One region of the Streptomyces sp. S186 genome, then DNA from elsewhere that is predicted to be linked to it. Evidence: predicted binding sites of a transcription regulator. Region 1 holds the regulator's gene; the other holds the start of a gene.
The links. Region 1 encodes HrcA, which represses chaperone genes, less so after heat shock. Its sites were predicted from a motif close to TTNGCACTCNGNNNNNCNGAGTGCNAA; they were not measured.
Positions count from the first base shown of each region.

Region 1 (5,672 bases):
GACGGCGGCCGGGAGACGGGGGACGGGCCTAAGGGGCGAGAGGGCGAGAGGGTGAGGAGTCGGCGGATCAATGGGCTCAATGGCCCCAACGAGCCCCGCTTCAGGGTGAGTTCGTGCCGAAGCGGGCATTCAGGGCGTCGCGCTGGGCGCGGACGAAGCCGGCGTCGACCACCGCGCCGTGGCCCGGCACGTACACCGCGTCCTCGCCGCCCAGCGCCAGCAGCCGGTCCAGCGCGGCGGGCCACCGCCCGGGCAGCGCGTCCGGGCCCGCCTGGGGTTCGCCGGACTCCTCGACCAGGTCGCCGCAGAAGACGACCGCCCGTTCACCGGCCCGGCCCGGCACCAGGACGGCCAGGTCGTGCGCGGTGTGACCGGGCCCCACGTCGGCCAGCAGCACCTCCCGGTCCCCGAGGCCGACGGTCAGCCGCCCGTGCACCTCGTGCTGCGGGACGACCACCAGGTCCGCGGCCTCCGCCGCGGCATCCGGGTCCACGCCGTGCCGGACCGCGTCGTCCCGCAGCGCCTCCTTGCCGTGCCGCAGCAGCTCGCCCAGCCCGGCCGCGCCGAACACCTCCACCCCGGCGAACGCCGCGGTGCCCAGGACGTGATCGAAGTGCGGGTGGGTGAGCGCGACATGCGTCACACCGCGGCCGAGCACCGCGCGCACCGTCCGGCGGAGCTCCGCCCCGGCACCGAGGGTCGCGCCGGTGTCGACGATCAGCACGCCGTCCGAACCGGCGACCACGCCGACCGTCTCGTCCCAGCCCGGCATCCGGCGCCGGACCACCCCCTCGCCGAGCCGTTCCCAGCCCGCCTCTTCCCATGTGGTGCGCATACAGAGACGCTAGCGCCCCCGCGATAGCGTTGCCCGGCACACCGCGGAAGCGGCTCGACGCCGGTCCCGCGACGGGCACCGCCCGGGACCCGTAGGGGATCGCGGCGGCGCCGGACCGGGGATTCCCCGGGGTCCGCTCCGGGGCGTCCCGGGGGCGGCCCGCGGGTCGGATCCGACGGGGGTGGGTAAGCCCTGAGTACGCCCGCCCTTGCCGCATCGGCGCTACCCGGCCGTACACTGGCTCAGGGTCTGGCACTCGGCCCATGTGAGTGCCAGGAGTGACGGGACGACACGGCGGACGGCCGACTGGAGGTGGCGAGATGCTCAGTGAACGCAGGCTCGAAGTGCTGCGCGCCATCGTCCAGGACTACGTCGGTACGGAGGAGCCGGTCGGTTCCAAGGCGCTCACCGAGCGCCACAAGCTGGGCGTCTCCCCGGCCACCGTCCGCAACGACATGGCGGCCCTGGAGGACGAGGGCTTCATCGCCCAGCCGCACACCAGCGCCGGCCGGATCCCCACCGACAAGGGCTACCGCCTCTTCGTCGACCGGCTCGCCGGCGTCAAGCCGCTGTCCGTCCCCGAGCGCCGCGCGATCCAGAACTTCCTCGACGGTGCCGTCGACCTGGACGACGTGGTGGGCCGCACGGTGCGGCTGCTGGCGCAGCTGACCCGCCAGGTGGCGGTGGTGCAGTACCCGTCCCTGACGCGGTCCACCGTCCGGCACGTCGAGCTGCTGGCGCTGGCCCCGGCCCGGCTGATGCTGGTGCTGATCACCGACACCGGCCGCGTCGAGCAGCGGCTCATCGACTGCCAGACGCCGTTCGGCGAGACGTCCCTGGCGGACCTGCGCGCCCGGCTCAACAGCCGGATCGTCGGCCGCCGTTTCACGGACGTCCCGCAGCTGGTGCAGGATCTCCCGGAATCGTTCGAACAGGACGACCGGGCCACCGTCTCGACAGTACTGTCGGTACTGCTGGAGACTCTGGTGGAGGAGACCGAAGAGCGGCTCATGATCGGCGGCACCGCCAATCTGACGCGCTTCGGGCATGATTTCCCCCTGACCATCCGGCCGGTGCTGGAGGCCCTTGAGGAGCACGTGGTGCTGCTCAAGCTGCTGGGGGAGGCCAAGGACTCGGGCATGACCGTACGGATCGGGCATGAGAATGCTCACGAGGGCCTGACGTCCACCTCGGTCGTCACCGTCGGATACGGTTCGGGCGACGAGGCCGTCGCGAAAATGGGCGTGGTCGGACCGACCCGCATGGACTACCCCGGAACGATGGGAGCGGTACGCGCAGTGGCACGTTACGTCGGACAAATCCTCGCGGAGTCGTAAGTGGCCACGGATTACTACTCGGTCCTCGGCATCAGCCGTGACGCCTCGCAGGACCAGATCAAGAAGGCGTTCCGCCGGCTGGCGCGCGAGCTGCACCCGGACGTGAACCCGGATCCCAAGACCCAGGAGCGGTTCAAGGAGATCAACGCCGCCTACGAGGTCCTGTCGGACCCGCAGAAGAAGCAGGTCTACGACCTCGGCGGCGACCCGCTCTCTCAGGCCGGCGGCGCCGGTGGCGCGGGCGGCTTCGGCGCGGGCTTCGGGAACTTCTCCGACATCATGGACGCCTTCTTCGGCACGGCCTCGCAGCGCGGCCCGCGCTCGCGCACCCGCCGTGGCCAGGACGCCATGATCCGCCTCGACGTCGAGCTGAGCGAGGCCGCGTTCGGCACCACCAAGGACATCCAGGTCGACACCGCCGTCGTCTGCACCACCTGCAGCGGCGAGGGCGCGGCGCCGGGCACCTCGGCGCAGACCTGTGACATGTGCCGCGGCCGCGGCGAGGTCTCGCAGGTCACCCGCTCCTTCCTGGGCCAGGTCATGACCTCCCGGCCCTGCCCCCAGTGCCAGGGCTTCGGCACGGTCGTCCCGACGCCGTGCCCCGAGTGCGCCGGCGACGGCCGGGTCCGCTCCCGCCGCACCCTCACCGTCAAGATCCCGGCCGGTGTCGACAACGGCACCCGGATCCAGCTGGCCGGCGAGGGCGAGGTGGGCCCCGGCGGCGGTCCCGCCGGCGACCTCTACGTCGAGATCCACGAGCTGCCCCACCCGGTGTTCCAGCGCCGCGGCGACGATCTGCACTGCACGGTCACCATCCCGATGACGGCGGCGGCGCTGGGCACCAAGTGCCCGCTGGAGACGCTGGACGGAGTCGAGGAGATCGACGTCCGGCCCGGCACCCAGTCCGGCCAGTCGATCCCGCTGCACGGCCGCGGCGTGACCCACCTGCGCGGCAACGGCCGGGGCGACCTCATCGTCCACGTCGAGGTGCAGACCCCCGGCAAGCTCGACCCCGAGCAGGAGGAGCTGCTGCGCCGCCTCGCCAAGCTCCGCGGTGAGGAGCGCCCCCAGGGCCAGTTCCAGCCGGGGCAGCAGGGGTTGTTCTCGCGACTGAAGGATGCGTTCAACGGGCGCTAGGCGCTCGGCCGGGGGTCCGGGGGTCGTCCCCCGGGCAGGCACGGTCAGCCCGGGCAGCAGGGGTTGTTCTCGCGACTGAAGGACGCGTTCAACGGGCGCTAGGCGCTCGGCCGGAGGTCCGGTCACAGCGGTCGGGCGGCGGCCGCGGGAAGCTTCCCGCGGCCGCCGCCCCCGTTCGGGTCGGGGCACCGGACGTGACACGATGTGGGCATGCCCACCGCGCTCACCGATTTCTGCCGCCACCCCATCGTGCAGGCCCCGATGGCGGGCGGCGGCTCCGGACCCGAGCTGGCCGCGGCCGTCTGCGAGGCCGGTGGCTTCGGCTTCCTGGCCGCCGGCTACAAGACCGCCGACGGCATGTACCAGGAGATCAAACGGCTGCGCGGGATGACCGGCCGGCCCTTCGGTGTCAACCTCTTCATGCCGCAGCCCGCGCTGACCGACACCTCCGCCGTCGAGGTCTACCGCGAGCAACTCGCCGGCGAGACCGCCTGGTACGAGACCGAGCTCGGCGACATCAACGGCTCCACCGACGACGGCTACGAGGCCAAACTCGCGATCCTCCGCGACGACCCGGTGCCGGTGGTCTCCTTCACCTTCGGCTGCCCCTCCCGGGCGGCCCTCGACGGGTTCGCCAAGGTCGGCACGTACACCGTCGTCACCGTCACCACCGCCGCCGAGGCACAGGCCGCCCAGTGGGCCGGGGCCGACGCGGTGTGTGTACAGGGCGTGGAGGCGGGCGGCCACCAGGGCACCCACCGGGACGACCCGCACGCCGACGGGACCGGCTCCGGGCTGGGACTGCTGGCGCTGCTCGGACAGGTCCGGGAGACGGTGCAGATCCCGGTGATCGCCGCCGGCGGGCTGATGCGCGGTGCGCAGATCGCCGCGGTGCTGGCCGCCGGGGCCTCGATGGCGCAGCTGGGCACCGCCTTCCTCGCCACCCCCGAGTCCGGCGCCGACCCGCTGCACAAGCAGGCGCTGACCAACCCCCTCTTCACCCATACCGAGTTGACCCGGGCGTTCTCCGGGCGGCCGGCCCGCGGCCTGGTGAACCGTTTCCTGCGGGAGCACGGCCCGTACGCCCCCGCCGCCTATCCCGCCGTGCACTACCTCACCTCCCCGGTCCGCAAGGCCGCCGCCAAGGCCGGCGACGCCCAGGGGCTGAACCTCTGGGCGGGCCAGGGGCACCGGCTGGCACGCGAGATGCCGGCCGGGCGGCTGGTGGAGGTGCTGGCGGCCGAACTCGACGCCGCGCGGGCCGCGTTGGGCGGCCCCGGATACGGTATCGGTCCCGGCCACGGCACCGGCGGTGCGGCATGACCGCCCCCGTCTTCCTCGTCGAATCGCTCGCCGGCGTACGGGCCGGGGGCACCCTGACCCTGGACGGCCCCGAGGGCCGGCACGCCGTGTCCGTGCGGCGGCTGCGGGTCGGTGAGGAGGTCGTGCTGACGGACGGCGCCGGGACCGGCGCCGAGGGCACCGTCGCCGCCGTCGAGGGCAAGGACCGGCTGACCGTCGCCGTCACCGGACTGCGCACCGAGGAGCCGCCGGCGCCCACCCTCACCGTCGTGCAGGCACTGCCCAAGGGAGACCGCGGCGAACTGGCCGTGGAGACCATGACGGAGACCGGCGTGGACGCCATCGTGCCGTGGCCCGCGGCCCGCTGCGTCACCCAGTGGAAGGGCGAGCGGGCGGCCAAGTCGCTGGCGAAGTGGCGCGCCACCGCCCGCGAGGCGGGCAAGCAGTCCCGCCGGCTGACCTTTCCCCGCGTCGCCGACCCGCTGACGACCAAACAGGTCGCCGCGCTGCTCGCCGACGCGGATTTCGCCGCCGTCCTCCACGAGGAGGGCAGCACGCCGCTCGCCACCGCCGAACTGCCCACCGAGGGTTCGATCGTGCTGGTCGTCGGTCCCGAGGGCGGCGTCTCGCCGGAGGAGCTGAGGCTCTTTGCCGAGGCGGGGGCGAAGCCGTATCGGCTGGGGGCGTCGGTGTTGCGGACGTCCACGGCGGGGACCGCGGCTACGGCGCTGCTGATGGGGCGTACGGGGCGGTGGAGTTAGGGCCGGCGGGCCTCGTCGTACGTTGTCGGGTTCCCCGCCGGGTCGCCTGGCGGCGGGCGCTGTCCGCTGCGCGGGGCTGTTCGGCCGCGGTGCCGGGCCTCCGGGGCAGGGGTGTGCCGGACTGCTTCGCTTTACGTCCGGCACACCCCTGCCCCTCCGACCCGTCCCCTCCCGTGGGTGGTCAGGGAAGACAGTGGGTGGGGGCTGAGCCGAGTGGTTCTCTGACGGTCAACGGGCAGGGCAGGAGCCTGCGTTGGGCCGGCGGTGTCAGGAGAGAAGTTCGGCCTGGAGCGTGATGTT
Region 1 covers NZ_CP193932.1:5,548,809-5,554,480, forward strand. Annotated here, with positions in the region: gene ACRAS8_RS23815 (MBL fold metallo-hydrolase) at 101-835, opposite strand; gene hrcA (heat-inducible transcriptional repressor HrcA) at 1,156-2,172, shown strand; gene dnaJ (molecular chaperone DnaJ) at 2,173-3,309, shown strand; gene ACRAS8_RS23830 (nitronate monooxygenase) at 3,520-4,632, shown strand; gene ACRAS8_RS23835 (16S rRNA (uracil(1498)-N(3))-methyltransferase) at 4,629-5,372, shown strand; gene ACRAS8_RS23840 (OsmC family protein) at 5,640-5,672, opposite strand, start outside.

Region 2 (5,672 bases), 860 kb from region 1:
GCGGCGCGGGGTGGTCGCGGCGCAGCCGGGTGGCGGCCGCCAGCTCGTCCGCCGGGTCGTGGTCCCGCAGGACGGCCAGCAGTTCCTGCCCCTCGGGGGCGAGCAGCGCGGAGAAGGTGTCGAGGTCGGTCACCCGCACCATTGTGGGCCAGCGGCCGGACCGGTCCGCGGACGGTCCCGCGGGCCGGTCGCGCCGCCCGCGGTCAGGCCCCGGACGCCGGCCCGCCGACCCGCGGCACCCGCTGCGTCGCGTCCGCGTCCGGCCGCGGCGCGGTCGGCCGGACCGGCTCCCGCCGCTGCTGGGCGCTGTCGCTGATCCGCAGCAGCACCGCCACCATCACCCAGTTCGCGACCAGCGACGAACCGCCCTTGGCGAGGAACGGCAGCGCCTTGCCGGTCAGCGGGATCAGGCCGGTGACGCCACCGGTGACGACGAAGACCTGGAGCAGCAGCGCCCCGGCGAGCCCGACCGCCACCAGCTTGCCGAACGGGTCGCGGGCGGTCAGCCCCACCCGCAGCCCGCGCTGGGCCAGCAGTGCGTAGAGCAGCAGGATGGCCATCACCCCGGCCAGGCCCAGCTCCTCGCCGACGGTGGTGAGGATGAAGTCGCTGTTGCCGGCGAAGCCGATCAGCTCGGGATGGCCCTGGCCGAGCCCGGAGCCGCCTATCCCGCCGCTGCCGAAGCTGAACAGCGCCTGGCCGAGCTGGTCGGACATGCCTTGTGCGCGGCCCTGCTCGGTGAAGGCCCGCATGGGGTCGAGCCAGGCGGTGACCCGGCCGTGGACATGCGGTTCGAGCGAGCCGACGACCCCCGCGCCGACAACGGCCATCAGCAGACCGCAGACCACCCAACTCGTCCGCTCGGTCGCCATGTAGAGCATGATCACGAAGGCGCCGAAGAAGATCAGCGAGGTGCCCAGGTCGCGCTCGAAGATCAGCACCAGCAGGCTGATCACCCAGATCGTGAAGATCGGCCCGAGCTGCCGGCCCGGCGGCAGCTGCATCCCCATCACCCGGCGCCCGGTCAGCGCCAGCGCGTCGCGGTTGACGGTCAGATAGCCCGCGAAGAACACCACGATCATGATCTTCACGAACTCGCCGGGCTGCAGCGACAGCGGCCCGAGCAGGATCCAGCGCTTGGCACCGAACTGGTCCGCTCCGAAGAACGCCGGCGCCATCAGCAGCACCAGCGCGACCGCCATCGTCAGGTAGATGTAGCGCTGCAGCAGCCGGTGGTTGCGCAGCACCATCAGGATCACGATGCAGACCGCGACCCCGATGACCGTCCACACCAGCTGCCCGGTCGCCGCCTGGGCGATCTTCAGCCGGGGTTTCTCCGCGTAGGTGATGTCCAGCCGGTGCAGCAGCACCAGCCCGATCCCGGTCAGCAGCGTCGCCAGCGGCAGGATCAGCGGATCGGCGCGCGGCGCGAACCGCCGGACGACCAGGTGCGGTACCAGCGCGATGAAGAAGACGCTCAGCGCGAAGCCGGCCAGCCCGCCCGGGAGCCGCCCGTTCATCGACAGCTCGGTGTAGGCGTAGCCGAAGACGGTGATCAGCACGACGAAGCCGAGCAGCCATGCCTCGGTGCGCCGGCGGTTCGGGGCATGGGCCAGCGCGGTGAACGTCATGGTGCGTTCGGCGTCGCTCTCCGGTCCCCCCGAATCCAGGGGGGCGCTGGTCAGTCCACGCACGGTTCCTCCGCCATCGATGGTCAGGGCCGCGGGGCGGCCGGGTCGCGGCCCGGTGGTCAGCGGTCCCTGGGACTAGACGGGGGCGGCCGCGGGCACGGTTGCCGCCGGGCGGGAGGTGTGTCGGAATCCACGCCCGGCCACCGGCAGCAGACACGGTACGCGTCTCCGGTGGCCGGGGCCCCGGCCACCGGACTCCCGCCCGCCCTCCGGGCGAACACCGGCCGCCCCGAGCGACAGGCCCTAGCACTCCGCTTGACCGAGTGCTAACCGCGTCATAGTCTCAGCGTTGGCACTCTCCGTTGGGGAGTGCCAACACAGCGACGGGCAGGTCCGGCACCCGCGACGACGGATCGACCTGGTCGCCACCTCAGACAGTTAACCCCGTGAGATCTCCGAAGGGGGAGGTCGGATCGTGACGACCGCCAGCTCCAAGGTTGCCATCAAGCCGCTCGAGGACCGCATCGTGGTCCAGCCGCTCGACGCCGAGCAGACCACGGCCTCGGGCCTGGTCATCCCGGACACCGCGAAGGAGAAGCCCCAGGAGGGCGTCGTCCTGGCGACCGGTCCGGGCCGCTTCGAGGACGGCAAGCGCGTCGAGCTCGACGTCAAGGTCGGCGACGTCGTGCTCTACAGCAAGTACGGCGGCACCGAGGTGAAGTACAGCGGCGAGGAGTACCTCGTCCTCTCGGCTCGCGACGTGCTCGCGATCGTCGAGAAGTAAGTCACCCGGATTTGCCCTGATCTGCGCCCCTGGTTCCCGCGTTCTCACCGACCGGGGCAGGGGCGCAGTTCGTATGAGCGAGATGAGCGATAGCGGTCACGGCGGCGAGGCCGACGATCGCAACGAGAGGACTTGAAGCAACTCATGGCGAAGATCCTGAAGTTCGACGAGGACGCCCGTCGCGCCCTTGAGCGCGGCGTCAACAAGCTGGCCGACACCGTCAAGGTCACCATCGGCCCCAAGGGCCGCAACGTCGTCATCGACAAGAAGTTCGGCGCCCCGACCATCACCAACGACGGCGTCACCATCGCCCGCGAGGTCGAGGTCGAGGACCCGTACGAGAACCTCGGCGCCCAGCTCGTCAAGGAGGTGGCGACCAAGACCAACGACATCGCGGGTGACGGCACCACCACCGCCACCGTGCTGGCCCAGGCGCTGGTCCGCGAGGGTCTGCGCAACGTCGCCGCGGGTGCTTCCCCGGCCGCCCTGAAGAAGGGCATCGACGCCGCCGTCAAGGCCGTCTCCGACGACCTGCTGGCGACCGCCCGTCCGATCGACGACAAGGCCGACATCGCCGCCGTCGCCGCGCTGTCCGCCCAGGACCCGCAGGTCGGCGAGCTCATCGCCGAGGCGATGGACAAGGTCGGCAAGGACGGTGTGATCACCGTCGAGGAGTCCAACACCTTCGGCCTGGAGCTGGACTTCACCGAGGGCATGGCCTTCGACAAGGGCTACCTCTCGCCCTACATGGTCACCGACCAGGAGCGCATGGAGGCCGTCCTCGACGACCCCTACATCCTGATCCACCAGGGCAAGATCTCCTCCATCCAGGACCTCCTGCCGCTGCTTGAGAAGATCATCCAGGCGAACGCCTCCAAGCCGCTGCTGATCATCGCCGAGGACGTCGAGGGCGAGGCCCTGTCGACCCTCGTCGTCAACAAGATCCGCGGCACCTTCAACGCGGTGGCCGTCAAGGCCCCCGGCTTCGGCGACCGCCGCAAGGCGATGCTCGGCGACATGGCCACCCTCACCGGCGCCACCGTCGTCGCCGAGGAAGTCGGCCTCAAGCTCGACCAGGTCGGCCTGGACGTGCTCGGCACCGCCCGCCGCGTGACCATCACCAAGGACGACACCACGATCGTGGACGGCGGCGGCAACGCCGAGGACGTCCAGGGCCGCGTCGCCCAGATCAAGTCCGAGATCGAGACCACCGACTCCGACTGGGACCGCGAGAAGCTTCAGGAGCGCCTGGCCAAGCTCGCCGGCGGCGTCTGCGTGATCCGCGTCGGCGCGGCCACCGAGGTCGAGCTCAAGGAGAAGAAGCACCGCCTGGAGGACGCCATCTCCGCGACCCGCGCCGCGGTCGAGGAGGGCATCGTCTCCGGTGGTGGCTCCGCCCTCGTCCACGCCGTCAAGGTGCTGGACGGCAACCTCGGCAAGGACGGCGACGAGGCCACCGGTGTCGCCGTGGTCCGCCGCGCCGCCGTCGAGCCGCTGCGCTGGATCGCCGAGAACGCCGGCCTGGAGGGCTACGTGATCACCGCCAAGGTGGCCGAGCTCGACAAGGGCAACGGCTTCAACGCCGCCACCGGCGAGTACGGCGACCTGGTCAAGGCCGGCGTCATCGACCCGGTCAAGGTCACCCGCTCCGCCCTGGAGAACGCCGCCTCCATCGCCTCCCTCCTGCTCACGACCGAGACCCTGGTCGTCGAGAAGAAGGAAGAGGAGGAGCCCGCCGCGGCCGGCCACGGTCACGGCCACGCGCACTGACCCGCGCTTCCCGCCGGCCGCACCCGCGCCGGCACCCGACGAGGCCCGGCCCGCTCCCCAGCGAGCCGGGCCTCGCCCGTTCCTGACGCCCGGCTCCGGCCGTTCCCGACGTCCTGCTCCGGACCGTTCCTGAGCCTCGTTCGTTCCTGAGCCTTGCCCGTTCACGAGGCTCGTTCCCGGGCCTCTCCCTGACGGGACATCAGATTTTGACGGAGCGTCAGGCGTTCCTCGCGCCCCTCATGCCCCTCATACCCCTCGCCTTTCCTGGTGTCCCGTCAGTCGGAGTGCTCAGCCCCTCCCCGTCAGTCGGAGTGCCCCAGCCCTTCCCGGTCAGGCCGAGTGCCCCAGCTCCTCCCGCCGCACCGGATCCGCGAACGGCAGCCCCCGCGCGTACCGCTCCAGCTCGTCGAGCGCATGGTCGGCCATCCGGTGCAGCTCGGTCCCCATCGACCCGGCGACATGTGGGGTGAGCAGCACGTTCGGCAGCTCGTACAGCGGCGAGTCCGCGGCCGGGAGCGCGGGCTCGGTGACGTCGAGCACCGCGGAGAGCCGCCCGCTGCACAACTCGGCGACCAGCGCCGCCTCGTCCACCAGCGAACCGCGGGAGGTGTTGACCAGCGTCGCCCCGTCCGGCATCAGCGCCAGCTCGCGCCCGCCGATCAGATGCCGGGTGGCCGGCACCTCCGGCGCGTGCACGCTGACGACGTCGCTCCCCGCGCACAGCTCCGCCAGCGGAACCCGCTCCACGCCCAGCCGCCCCGCCTCCTCCTCGTCCACATACGGGTCGTACAGCAGCACCCGTGGTCCGAACGGGCGCAGCAGTTCGACGACCCGCCGGCCGATCCGGGAGGCCCCGACGATGCCGACGGTGCGGCCGTGGTTGCCGGCGCCGTCCAGCTCGCGCAGCCAGTCGTGCGGCGCGCGCAGGGTGCGGTAGCGGTGGGCGGCGTGCAGCACGCGCTTGTTGGCGAAGAGGATCGCGGCCAGGGTGTACTCCGCGACCGGCAGCGCGTTGGCCCCGGCGGCCGAGCTGACCGCGATGCCCCGTGCCCAGCAGGCGTCGGTGACATGGTCCTTGACGGACCCGGCCGCGTGCACGACGGCCCGCAGTCGCGGCGCCGCGGCCAGCACCTCTGCCGTCAGTGCCGGTGCGCCCCAGCAGGTGAACAGCACCTCCGCCTCGGCGAGCGCGGCGGCCACCCCGGGCCCCGGCGCGTCCCATCGGTGCGCGACGACCCGAGGGTCCGTCCGGGCCAGGCTCTCCAGCCGCTCCCGCTGCGGCTGCCCGAGCAACCGCTCGGCGATCCCCGGGCCCATGGCCAGGAGCACTGCTGGGTGTAGACGCGACTGCGCTGGTTGGTGCATTACTCGACCCCCTTCTCCCGCTGTGAGCCTCGCTGCCTGTGCGCCGCCGCCTCCTCTTGTTTCGGCAACGAATTACGGTGCGTGAGGAGTTCCCTACTCCGTTACTGATTGTAGTCGAGTTG
Region 2 covers NZ_CP193932.1:4,689,222-4,694,893, forward strand. Annotated here, with positions in the region: gene ACRAS8_RS20295 (class I SAM-dependent methyltransferase) at 1-142, opposite strand, end outside; gene ACRAS8_RS20300 (FtsW/RodA/SpoVE family cell cycle protein) at 204-1,631, opposite strand; gene groES (co-chaperone GroES) at 2,107-2,415, shown strand; gene groL (chaperonin GroEL) at 2,560-4,185, shown strand; gene ACRAS8_RS20315 (hydroxyacid dehydrogenase) at 4,516-5,550, opposite strand.
Region 2: groES (co-chaperone GroES) is a predicted target of HrcA. The motif match lies at 1,935-1,961, and genes of this name have one in related genera.